DNA from 3 places in the Duganella sp. BJB1802 genome. Region 2 is predicted to be linked to each of the others. Evidence: predicted binding sites of a transcription regulator. Region 2 holds the regulator's gene; each other region holds the start of a gene.

Region 1 (4,188 bases), on a different contig from region 2:
CGCCGGACCGCTGCTGTTCGCCATCTTGATGTCGGGCGTGGCGCCGGGGCTGGCCACCGCCGCAGATAATACGGCCGCCGCATCTTCGCCAGCGGTCAAGAAGATCGTCGATGTCACGCGCGGCATGCAATCGCAGCCGGGCTTCATCGACGTCTGGCGCGACACGGACAAGGGCAGGGTGCTGCTGTCCGTGTCGGCGCTGGAGCAGCCCTTTCTGCTATTGAGCTCCTTGCCCTATGCGCTGGGATCAAACGATGTTGGTCTCGATCGCGGCCAGCCGGGCGAGATGCGTATGGTGCACTTCGAGAAGCACGGCGCCAGGCTGTTCCTGGTGCAGGAGAACACCAACTTCATCGCCGCCTCGGCGGACAAGGACGAACGCGCCGCCGTCGCCGAATCCTTCGCCAGCGGCGTGCTGTGGTCCGGCGACATCCTGGCCAGCGAGGGCGAACGGCACCTGATCGACTTCTCCAGCTTCCTGCTGGCCGACCGTCACGGCGTCGGCGCGCGGCTGGCCGCGGCCAAGCAGGGCGCGTATCAGGTTGATGCGGCGCGCAGCGCTGTGCTGGCGGAGCAGGCCAAGGCCTTCCCCGACAACGTCGAGCTGGAATCGCTGCTGACCTTTGCCGGTCCGGGACAAGCCGAGTACGTGCGTCAGGTCGCGGCGGATGCCGGCAGCCTGTCGCTGCGCCAGCGCATCAGCATGGTGCGCCTGCCCGCGAGCACCAGCGGCTGGCGCCCGCGCAGCTACCATCCATATTCCGGCGGCTTCGACGCCAGCTACTACGACTTCGCCACGCCGCTCGCCAGCAGCATCGACGTGCACTGGCAGGTGCGGCACCGCCTTGAGAAAACCGATCCATCGGCGGCGGTCAGCACGGTCAAGAAGCCCATCGTCTACTACGTCGACCGTGGCGCGCCGGAGCCGGTGCGCTCGGCGCTGATCGCCGGCGCGTCGTGGTGGGCCAGCGCCTTCGAGAAGGCCGGCTTCAAGGACGCCTATCGCGTCGAGCTGCTGCCCGAGGGCGTGGACGCGATGGACATCCGCTACAACGTGATCCACTGGGTGCACCGCGCCACGCGCGGCTGGTCCTACGGGAACGCGCTGGCCGATCCGCGCACCGGCGAGATTATCCGTGGCGCCGTCACACTGGGTTCGCAGCGCGTGCGGCAGGACATCCTGATCGCCGAAAGCCTGCTCGCCCCATACGGCAAGAACGCCCCGGCCGACAAGCAGAAACTGGCCGAGGCCATGGCGCTGGCGCGCCTGCGGCAGCTGGCCGCGCACGAAGTCGGCCACACGCTGGGCTTCGCCCACAACTTCGCCGCCAGCCGCATGGGCAATGGCTCGGTGATGGACTACCCGCATCCCATCCTCAAACTGGACGCCAAAGGCAACGTCGATATCGCCGATGCCTACGGCGTCGGCGTCGGACCGTGGGACGACTACATCGTCAAATACATCTACGGCGATTTCGGCAGCGGCGCCCAGGAGCAGGCGGCGCTGGCCAAGCTGCGCGCCGACGCGCGCGCGGCAGGCATGCTGTACTCCAGCGACCAGGACGACCGCTCGCCCGGCTCCAGCCATCCCGACGGCCTGCTGTGGGACTTCGGCGCCGACTCGATCAAGACCTGGGACCAGCTGGGCGCCGTACGCCAGCGCGGGCTGCAAACCTTCTCGGCAGATGTGCTACCCGACAGCCGGCAGCTCGGCGAACTGGAAGCGCGACTGGTGCCGCTCTACCTGCTGCAGCGCTATCAAGGCGAAGCGCTTGCGCGGCTGATCGGCGGCGGCGATTTCGATTACGCCAGCAGCGGCGACGTCAAGGCCGGCATCGCCAAGGCGGGCATCAAGGCGGTCGACGCATCGGTGCAGCGCCAGGCGCTGAACCGGCTGGCGGACAGCCTGCGCGCCGAATACCTGGCGCTGCCGGCCAATGTGCTCGACGTCCTGACGCCGCCGGCCATGGGCCATGAGCGCAGCCGCGAATACTTCGCCACCCGCATGGACTCGGTGTTCGACGCCTTCTCGATCGCCGAGGCGGGCGCCGCGCAGACCGCCGGCTTCCTGCTGGATCCGGCCCGCATCAACCGCGTCGCCTGGCAGCACGCGCGCGACGCGCAGCAGCCCGGCGTGCAGGAAGTGCTGTCGCTGCTGCTGCAAAAGACATGGAAGCGCGAGCCGGTGCCCGCCTCGCTGGCTGGCGGAGAAGCGGTGCAACTGGCCGCCAACTGGGTCGTGATCGATGCGACCTTGAATCTGCTCGATAGCGGCAAGCTGCATCCGCAAGTCGACGCCGAGGTGCGCCAATCGGCGCGCGAGCTGGCGCAATGGCTGCAAAAGAACCCCGGCAAAGGCGTCACCGCCGACAGCCGCAAGCAGGCCGCCGCGCAGATCACCGCTTATCTGGCAGATCCGCACAGCGTCAAGCTACGCGCACTGCCGGCAATCCCGCCCGGCGCCCCGATCTGAGTCCCGAGTCCGCACGCACCAAAATGACGCCTTATTTCGGTGCGCACGGACTTGGTGCGGCTTCCTGCACAAAATAAAAACATCATAAAATCAACCACTTAAAATCTGCACCAAATTGGAACGAAAATTGCTTTTATCAGTGCTCGTTGTCAATTTTTGCATTATTTTGGGGAGAGATTTTGATGGATGGATACAAAGACGGCGCCAATGCATTGTTCATACTGCTAGGCGCCATCATGATTTTGGCCATGCATGCCGGCTTCGCGTTTCTGGAGCTGGGCACGGTGCGCAAGAAAAACCAGGTCAACGCGCTGGTCAAGATCCTGGTGGATTTCGCGGTATCGACGATCGCCTACTTTTTCGTCGGCTACAGCATCGCCTACGGCGTCAACTTCTTCTCCTCGGCCGAGGTGCTGGCCGCCAAGAACGGCTATGAGTTGGTCAAGTTCTTCTTCCTGCTGACGTTCGCCGCCGCCATCCCGGCGATCATCTCGGGCGGTATCGCCGAGCGGGCGCGCTTCCATCCGCAGCTGATCGCCACCGCGCTGCTGGTCGGCCTGGTCTATCCATTCTACGAGGGCATCGTCTGGAACCACCGCTTCGGCGTGCAGGAATGGTTGATGTCCGCGTTCGGCGCCGAGTTCCACGACTTCGCCGGCTCGGTGGTGGTGCACGCGGTCGGCGGCTGGATCGCCTTGCCGGCGGTGCTGCTGCTGGGCGCGCGCCGTGGACGCTACATGAAGAACGGCGCCATCGCCGCCCATCCGCCATCGTCGATTCCCTTCCTGGCGCTGGGCGCGTGGATCCTTACGGTGGGCTGGTTCGGCTTCAACGTCATGAGCGCGCAGGCGCTGGACAAGATGAACGGCCTGGTGGCGGTGAACTCGCTGATGGCGATGGTCGGCGGCACGCTGGTCGCGCTGCTGATGGGGAAGAACGATCCCGGCTTCGCCTACAACGGTCCGCTGGCCGGCCTGGTGGCGGTGTGCGCCGGCTCGGACCTGATGCACCCGCTGGGCGCACTGGCCACCGGCGCGATCGCCGGCGCGGTGTTTGTCTGGATGTTCACGCTGGCGCAGAACAAATGGAAGATCGACGACGTGTTGGGCGTGTGGCCGCTGCATGGCCTGTGCGGCGCATGGGGCGGCATCGCGGCGGGGATCTTCGGCCAGAAGGCGCTGGGCGGCATCGGCGGCGTCTCGTTTGCCGCGCAGTTGGGCGGCACCGTGTTGGGCGTGGTGATCGCGCTGGCGGGCGGCTTCGCCATCTACGGCGTGCTGAAAGCCACACTGGGCCTGCGCCTGGACCCGGAGGACGAGTTCCAGGGCGCCGACCTCGCCATCCACCGCATCAGCTCCACGCCGGAGCGTGAATCGAACTGGTAATTATCGGTGTATGACCACCAGCACCGCCTTCGCCTCGGTCTTGCCGACGTTGCGGATGATGTGCTGCTGGTCCCCCGGGTAGCGCGCCGTGCTGCCCAGCTTTACCTTCTTCTTGTCGGTTCCGACCTCCACCTCCACTGAGCCGTGCAGCAGCGTCAGATGCTCCTGCGCGCCCGGATCGTGTCCCTGCGACGCCAGCTCTCCGCCCGGCGCCAGCGTCAGTTCATACCACTCATATTTGCTGGCCAGTTCCAGCGGACCCAGTATGCGCAGCACGTAGCCGGCATGATGGCCGGGCAGGGTGGGGATTTCGTGCGCGTCGATCACACG
Region 2 (4,188 bases):
ATGTGGACGTGGTGCGCCCGGCCACGCCGAAGGCGCAGGCGCTGCGCATGACGACCTCGACCCTGACGGTGTACCCGGACGAGGAACGGATGGAAACCACGGCGCCGGTGGCGCTGGAAATCGGCAACGCCACCGCCAACGGCGTCGGCATGAAGGCCAACAACGCCACCCGCGAAGTGCAGCTGGGCGGACGCGGGCAGCTGGTGCTGCCGCCGCGCCCCGGCCATTGAAGAACCAACGATGAAGAATGGAATGACGATGAAAAAACTGATGTTTTCGGCCGCCGTGCTGCTGATGGCGGCCTGTGCCGCCCACGCGGAAAAGGCCGACTCCACCAAGCCGACCACGATCCAGTACGACGACCTGCAGATCGACGACGTCAAGCAGGTCAAGACGCTGATCGGCAACGTGATCCTGACGCGCGGCACCTTGCTGCTGAAGTCGCCCAAGGCGGTGATGACCACCGACCCCGAAGGCTACGACTTCGTCGTGCTCACCAGCACGCCCGGCACGCCGGCCACCTTCCGCCAGAAGCGCGACGGCGCCGGCGACCAGTGGGTCGAGGGCGAGGCCGAGCGCATCGAATACAGCAACAAGACCGACCTGGTCAAGCTGTTCTCCAAGGCCAAGGTGCGTCGCCTCGAAGCGGGCCGCCTCAGCGACGAGGTCAACGGCGAGTTCATCTCCTACGACAGCCGCAAGGAACAGTTCGCCGTGAAGAACACCGTCACCGGCGAGAGCAAGCCGGGCGCCGGCCGCGGCACCATGGTGATCCAGCCGACCATCCGCCCGGCCGCGCCGGCCACCGCGCCAGCAACCACGCCGGCCGCGTCGACGCCGCCGGCCACGGAGAAGTGAGCATGGAACCATCCTGCGGTAGCACCCTGATCGTACGCGGCCTGCAAAAGACCTACGGCAAGCGCCAGGTCGTGCATGACGTCTCCCTGCAGGTCGAATGCGGCGAAGTGGTGGGCCTGCTCGGCCCCAACGGCGCCGGCAAGACCACCTCGTTCTACATGATCGTCGGCCTGGTGCCGTCGGACGCCGGCAGCATCGACATCAGCGGCACCGACATCTCCTCGCTGCCCATCCACCGCCGCGCCTCGCTCGGCTTGTCCTACCTGCCGCAGGAAGCGTCGGTGTTCCGCAAGCTGACGGTGGAAGAAAATATCCGCGCCGTCCTCGAAATTCAGAAAGTGGACGGCAAGCCTTTATCCAAGGCTGCCATTGATGAACGGCTCAATACCCTGCTGGCCGATTTGCAGATCGAAAAGCTGCGCGAGAACCAGGCGCTGTCGCTCTCGGGCGGCGAGCGCCGCCGCGTGGAGATCGCGCGCGCACTGGCGACCAACCCGCGCTTCGTGCTGCTCGACGAACCATTCGCCGGGGTCGACCCGATCGCCGTCATTGAGATCCAGCGCATCGTGCGCTTCCTCAAGGAACGCGGCATCGGCGTCCTCATTACCGATCACAATGTGCGCGAGACGCTGGGCATCTGCGACCGCGCATATATCATCAACCAGGGCACGGTATTGGCTTCAGGCCGGCCAGACGACATCATCGCCAACGAATCGGTGCGTCGCGTGTATCTGGGTGAACACTTCCGTATGTAAAACCCATGAAACAGTCTTTGCAACTGCGCACGTCGCAGCACCTCGCGCTGACGCCTCAGCTGCAGCAGTCGATCCGGCTGCTGCAACTGTCGACGCTGGAGCTGCATCAGGAACTGGAACAGCTGCTGACCGATAATCCGCTGCTGGAGCGCCTCGACGACCCGCTGGACCGCTCGCTGCGGCTGCTGTCGGACGGCGCCATCAGCCAACAAGCCCCGGTCGGCGACGCGCCGCCCGAAGGCCCGCCCAACGCCCAGGAAGCGCCTGCCGCCGACGCCGACAACTACGACGGCCCGGCCGCCGACACCGAGAGCACCAGCAGCGACGCCGACGTCGACTGGAGCGACGCCGGCCGCAGCAAGGCGCCCGACGACGAGGATTCGCGCCCGCAGCTCGAGGCCAGCCACTGCACGCTGCGCGAGCACCTGATGGAGCAGATGCGCGTGACGGTGCTGGAGATGCGCGACCGCGCGCTGGTCGAGCTGATCATCGACGCGCTGGACGAGAACGGCTACCTCGAGGAATCGCTGGACGAGATCCACGCCCGCCTGCCGGAGGAGCTGGAGGTGGACATCGACGAGCTGCGCACCGCCTTGTCGCTGCTGCAAAGCTTCGACCCGATGGGCGTGGGCGCGCGCAACGCGTCCGAATGTTTGGCGCTGCAGATCAAGCGCCTGCCGGGCATACCGATGGTGACGCGGCGCATGGCGCTGGCCATCGTGGAAAATCATCTGACCTGGTTCGCCCAGCGCGACTTCAACAAATTGAAGAAGGCGCTGGTGTGCGACGACGAGGATTTGCGCGAAGCACAAACCGTCATCCGCCAGTGCAATCCACATCCGGGCTCGGCGTTCGCGTCGGACGTGTCGGACTACGTGGTGCCGGACGTGATCGTCAAAAAAGCGCGCAACGGCTGGCAAGTGAGCCTCAACAACGACGTCATGCCGCGCCTGCGCGTGAACGCCATGTACGCCAACCTGCTCAAGCAGGGAAAAGGCGAGGGCGCGATGGGCGCGCAGCTGCAGGAAGCGAAGTGGCTGATCAAGAATATGCGCCAGCGTTTCGACACGATTTTGCGCGTCGCACAAGCGATAGTAGAACGACAAAAGAACTTTTTCTCCCATGGCGCGGTTGCCATGCGCCCCCTTGTGCTTCGCGAAATTGCTGATACACTGGGTCTACACGAGAGCACTATTTCTCGTGTAACAACTCAAAAATATATGCTGACCCCGCATGGCATGTTTGAGTTGAAATATTTCTTTGGTAGCCATGTCGCCACCGAAGCGGGGGGGGAAGCAAGTTCGACGGCGATACGCGCACTCATCGTGCAATTGACAGGAGCAGAAGACCCGAAAAATCCTTTATCCGACAGTAAGATTGCGGACATGCTGGGAGAACAAGGCATGGTGATTGCGCGACGAACTGTTGCCAAATATCGCGAAGCTTTAAAGATCCCGCCAGTCAGTCTCCGCAAGTCTTTGTAGTTACTTGGTTCCTGCGCGCCCGGTGGCAATGGGCCCCGCACTAACCGTAAGAAGCGACATTATCTTTAGGAGTGTGTATGAATCTCACCATCAGTGGACATCATCTCGAAGTGACCTCTGCCATCCGTGAATACGTGCAGAGCAAGCTGGAACGCGTCACCCGCCACTTTGATCAAGTGATTGATATTGCTGTCATCCTGACCGTAGATAACCTTAAAGAGAAAGAGAAACGCCAGAAGGCTGAAATCAACCTGCGCATGTCGGGCAAGACCGTCTACGTGGAAAGCCTGTCGCAGGACCTGTACGCCGCCATCGACACCTTGGTCGACAAGCTGGATCGGCAGGTCATGAAGTACAAAGCCAAGGTCCAAGAGCACGGCCACGATGCGATCAAGCATCTCCCGGATAGCTACGAACCCGCTGCCGCCGCCCTATAACAACGGCCTCGGCACCATCAAACTAAGGGCGCACTGGCGCCCTTTTTTGCGCCCGCATAGAATAGGGTTTTCACCACTATCCTGCGACCTCATGAGCGAATACGTCCACACCAGCGTCAGCAACGGAACCGGCTTCATCACGCTGGACCGGCCCAAGGCCTTGAACTCTTTATCGCTGGCGATGGTGCGCGCGATCACGCAGGCGCTGCTGGCATGGCGCGACGACAGCGCCATCGCCGCAGTCGTCATCCGCAGCAGCAGCGAGAAGGCCTTCTGCGCCGGCGGCGACATCCGCTTCTTTTACGACGCCGGCCGCGCCACGCCGCAGGGCGGCAGCGCGCTGGTGGAGGACTTCTTCACCGAGGAGTACGCGCTCAACCACCTGATCCATTTTTATCCCAAGCCCTACATCGCGCTGATGGACGGCGTGGTCATGGGCGGCGGCATGGGCGTGGCGCAGGGCGGTCCCGGCTGCCGCGTGCGCATCGTCACCGAGCGCACGAAGATGGCCATGCCGGAGGTGAACATCGGCCTGTTCCCTGACGTGGGCGGCAGCTACTTCCTGTCGCGCGCGCCGGGCAAGCTGGGCTGCTACCTGGGCGTGACCGGCGTGACCATCGGCGCGGCCGACGCGCTGCACGCCGGCTTGGCCGA
Region 3 (4,188 bases), on a different contig from region 2:
AGCGCGACCAGCACCATCGCCGCCTTGATCAACGCTTCCTTCATGCGCTGGCCCTTTCATGGATCTTGGCGATCTGCTGCCACGCAGATTCGATGGCGCCGGCCTGCCAGCCGGTCAGGTAGCTCAGGTGCTCGCCGGCCAGCAGCACGCGGCCCTCGCCCTCCAGCAGGATCGGGTAGGCGGCGGCGCGGGTCTTCTCGGTCCATTCGGCCCAGCCGCCCAGGTTGTACTGCACGCGGTGCCAGGCGACCGAGAACGCGGTCTCGAAGTTCTCGGTGTACTGCGGGAAGATCTTCTGTCCCGCCTCCAGCGCGAACGCGGCGCGCTCCTTCGGCGACAGCGCGCTGGTCTCGATGGCGGCCGTCTGGTACTGGTAATAACCGAGCAGCACGCCCTTCTTCTTCTGCCAGCCGTAGGACGGCATCGAGATGGTGTTGATGCCTTTCAGGTCGGTGAGGATATGGCCGCCGTACAGGTGCTCGTCCTCCTCCCAGAAGCGGCGCTTCATCTGCAGGCCGATCTTGCCGACCGGCGCGTAGGCGACCGTGGCGACGGCCTTCTTGAACTTGTCCGAGAAGTCGGTGTCGATCTGGCGCAGCACCGACAGCGGCATCGCCACCAGGCAGTAGTCGGCGCCGATGCTGGCGACCTTGCCGCTGCCGGTGTCCTTGTAGGTGACGGTGACGCCCTTGTCGTTCTGGCGGATGGTCTGCACCTCGGCGCGGTAGCGGATGTTCTTGCCGACGCGTTTTTCGAACGCCTTGGCGATGGCGTCCATGCCGCCGACCGGCTGGAACATGGTGTTCTGCATCGGGAAGTCCTGCACCGCGCTGTAGACGTTGCCCAGCTTGGACGCCAGCAGGTCCTTGAAGCCCAGCGGATCGGACGGCGTGCCCGGTCCCGGCGACAGGCCGGCGCCGGGATTGACGGTGAAGCCACGGCCGCTGCGGCCTTTGTATTGCAGGTCGGCGCCGGCCAGCTGGCCTTCGTGCGCCAGGTAGTCCAGCAGCAGGCGCTGGTCGTCGGCGGTCAGTTCCTGGTCCAGCTGCTTGTTCTTGACCGACTTGGCCAGCAGCTCGGAGACGTGGCCGCGCATGTCGGCCTTGATCTCGGCCACGCGCATGCGCTTGCCGGCGTAGGGACCGGCGTTTTCCGAGTAGACGAAGGCGTGGTCGTTATCGTTGACCATGACCTCCAGCGGCACCTCGAACAATCGCGTGTAGTGCAGCGTGGACTGGTGGTGCAGCGGGATGCGCCATGGGCCGTGGTTGATGTACTGGCCGTCGTCGAAATCGCAGGTCTGCTTTTCGCCTCCGAGCTCGGTCAGGCTGAAGCCCTTGCGCGCTGTCTGGCAGCGGCCGCCGGCGAAGGCGCGCGCTTCCAGGATCTGGCAGTGATAGCCCAGCTTTCCCAGCTCGTAGGCGGCGGTCATGCCGGCCAGGCCGGCGCCCAGTATCAGCACCTTCTTGCCCTTGCCGCTGCCGCTCAGCGCCGGCGGCGCGGACGCCGTCGAATCCATGCCCATGCCCCAGGCGTTCATGGTGTTGAGCAGCAGGCCGGTGCCGCTGACCGCTGCCGCGCGGTACAGGAAATCCCTTCGAGTAAATGAACTAAACGATTTAAACGATTTTACTGTTTTGCTATTCATCGACGCCCTTTCGTGACTTGCGATTCCATAGCCCCTATCTAGCAATCGGCGTGCCACGGCGCGGGACAAAATAAACATGCTTCGCCGTTGAAGCGATCCTTATGGCGCAAGGCGGAACGGCATAAAACAATGTTCTTTCGCGGCCCTTGTCCGCCGCGCCGGAGGCACGAAAGGACGCCGGCGGCGACAGACTTTATTTGTCCCTCCGGCGCGGGCGAAGCGAATGTGGAGGCGACGCGCCGCACCAGCGAGAGGCGCGCACCGGAATGGGAAGAAGTGGTATGCACGGCGCTGGACAGCGCCGTGGGCGTTTCAGTTGGCGAAACTGGCGATGGCGTGCGTAGTGCTACGTAGGGGTGCTGCGGGGATGGCGGGAACTGGACGCGGCAGCAGGGCGATTTCCTCCGCGGCCAGGTGGCGCTGCATGCCGCCGCCGCCGTCGGCCATGTGGCAGGCGTGGAATTGCATCGGCGCGTTGGGGTCCAACAAATAAATCATGTCCATGTCGGCCGGATCGTAGGCCACCCGCACATGCCATTGTCCGCGCGAGCGCGCACGCTCGAACCAGCGCTCGTTGATGGCGCGCGCACAGGTGTAGGCGACGCCGGACAGTTCAATGCCGTCGGCGGTGACGGTGGCTTGCGCCGCCGGCATCAGGCTGCAGCGCAGCAGCTGTTCGGGATAGGTCTTCAGGCTGCCGCCGCGATGGGCCACGCCCCATTCCCACAGTGCGCGCGGCGTGGCGTGGCCGGCGTACGGCAGCGGCGCGCTGTTGTTGTGGTACAGGACGCAGTCGATGACGATGCGGGTGAACTGCTCCAGATCGAGCACGCCGTCCAGCCGGCACGGGGCGCCGGCGGCGTCCGGCGCCAGCAGCTGGAAGCGCTTGGCCAGCACCGCGCGCCAGTCGTCCGGGCCATCGTTGGCGGCGACGCAGCGCAGGTTGAAGTTGTTGAGCAGGGTGTCGCGCTGGGCGCCGCCGCTCAGGGCGGCGTGGGTGGACAGCGTGTCCGGCAGGTGGCGGCTGGGCCACTGCGCGGCCTCGATGCGGCGGCCGAACTGCTGGCTGTAGCGCTGTTTGTCGGCGCCGCAGTGGGCCAGCGCCAGCATGGCGTGCTGCCAGCTGGCGGCGCCCATGCCGATGTAAACCCCGGCCACCATGTGGCTGAAGGCGTCGATCGCCACGTAGACCAGCGGCCGGCCGATGGTCTGCTGGCGGTCGGCGCGCGAGACCAGCTGCACTTCGGCGCGCACCACGTCCAGGTGGAAGCAGGCGCCGGGACGGCCGTCGGAAGGAGGCTGCCAGCCACCGTCGGCGCCGGGCCCCATGCCGGCGTTGGTGTCCGGGCCGGTGTGGATGGCGGACCGGCGCCGGCCGGCTGCAGGCCCTGTGGCGGCAATCCGCGCGCGGTGGCGGCGGCGCTGCGGCGTGCCACTTCCGGCGGGCGGTCGTCGTCGTGGTCGAGCCAGTAGTTGAACTGGCCGAAGGTCGGCAGCACGGCAGCGGGGGCGTCCTGCGCGGCCAGCACGCGGCCGCTGTCGGCATCGACGCGGCGCCCGCTGAAGAAATCGGCCAGCATCTGCTGGTAGGCGCCCAGCCGCGAGAACTTGGCGTGGCCCGCCGCGTAGCGCGCGATGGCGACGCGGAAGGTGCGGCGGATCTCCTCGTCGGCGTTCAGGCCGGGACCGTCGCCGGCGTCGTTCTTGCGCGGGCGGCCGCGCTTGACGCCGGCCGAGGCCTGGCGTACCTTGCCGCGACCGCCGGAGTTGCAGTAGTCGGGCAGCAGCGCGTTGGGTGTCTGGCCGCGCTGCCAGTAGCGGCGCAGGTAGCGGTAGATAGTCGGATGGGAGACGCCATGGTCGACGGTGGCCTGCGCCACCAGCTGGCCGCGCAGGCGCGCCTCGTAGATGCCCGGCTCCTGCGCCACCAGCGCTTCGACGATCCGCCACGCGCGGGCGCGCAGCTGCAGGTGCTTGGGCGGCAGCAGCTCCTGGCTGACCACCATCAGGTAGGGATCGGCCGCCAGCACGCGCGCGCGGCCGGCGCGCAGGTCGGCCTGCAGCAGCGGCAGCGCGACCAGCTCGACGTCGGCCGAACGCGCCGCCACGTCGAACACGTAGGCGTGGCTTTGCTCGGGCGCGATCCACAGCACCCGCAAGGTGCGCGGCGCGGGATGCGTGTACTGCAGCAGGTCATTCCGCAGCAGCATCGGCGCCTCGGGAGTGTAGAAACAATGCGGTCATTCCGTGCTCCTTACTCAACGATTTGTCGGTTCCCTTGATCCAATGCAATAAGTGGGCCAGCCGCCGCTCTCCTATGAAAGCGGCGGCGCCGGGGTTCGCGCCAGGCGTGCTTGTGGTGCATGGCGGCGGCCGGGCGCACCGTGCGCGTGCAGGCGGCCCAAATGAAAACAGGGCCTTGCGGCCCTGTCGTTTGCGTACTCAGTACCCGATCAGTACTTTTTCTTGAACTTGTCCTTGGCGCCCGGCGCCGGCTTTTTAGGCGGCGTCGATTTTCCGGACTCCGGCGGCATGCGGTC

What was found. The regulator sigma-54, encoded in region 2, starts transcription at its own class of promoters, with help from an activator protein. The targets are predictions, from matches to a motif close to TGGCANGNAANCTGCTTT.
Region 1: a site for sigma-54 is predicted at 2,590-2,607, ahead of HUX88_RS18495 (ammonium transporter). Genes of this name have one in related genera too.
Region 3: a site for sigma-54 is predicted at 1,687-1,704, ahead of HUX88_RS17130 (flavin monoamine oxidase family protein). Genes of this name have one in related genera too.

What each region holds. Positions count from the first base shown of each region.
Region 1 is NZ_JABWEF010000011.1:188,050-192,237, reverse strand. It holds gene HUX88_RS18500 (zinc-dependent metalloprotease) at 1-2,473, shown strand, start outside; gene HUX88_RS18495 (ammonium transporter) at 2,656-3,858, shown strand; gene HUX88_RS18490 (helix-turn-helix domain-containing protein) at 3,859-4,188, opposite strand, start outside.
Region 2 is NZ_JABWEF010000009.1:293-4,480, reverse strand. It holds gene lptC (LPS export ABC transporter periplasmic protein LptC) at 1-230, shown strand, start outside; gene lptA (lipopolysaccharide transport periplasmic protein LptA) at 259-858, shown strand; gene lptB (LPS export ABC transporter ATP-binding protein) at 861-1,613, shown strand; gene HUX88_RS15395 (RNA polymerase factor sigma-54) at 1,619-3,097, shown strand; gene hpf (ribosome hibernation-promoting factor, HPF/YfiA family) at 3,175-3,534, shown strand; partial or broken gene HUX88_RS15385 (3-hydroxyisobutyryl-CoA hydrolase) at 3,626-4,188, shown strand, end outside.
Region 3 is NZ_JABWEF010000010.1:122,566-126,753, reverse strand. It holds gene HUX88_RS17135 (cytochrome c) at 1-44, opposite strand, end outside; gene HUX88_RS17130 (flavin monoamine oxidase family protein) at 41-1,648, opposite strand; gene HUX88_RS17125 (Mu transposase C-terminal domain-containing protein) at 1,961-2,749, opposite strand; gene HUX88_RS32440 (hypothetical protein) at 2,632-3,858, opposite strand; gene HUX88_RS17120 (DEAD/DEAH box helicase) at 4,102-4,188, opposite strand, start outside.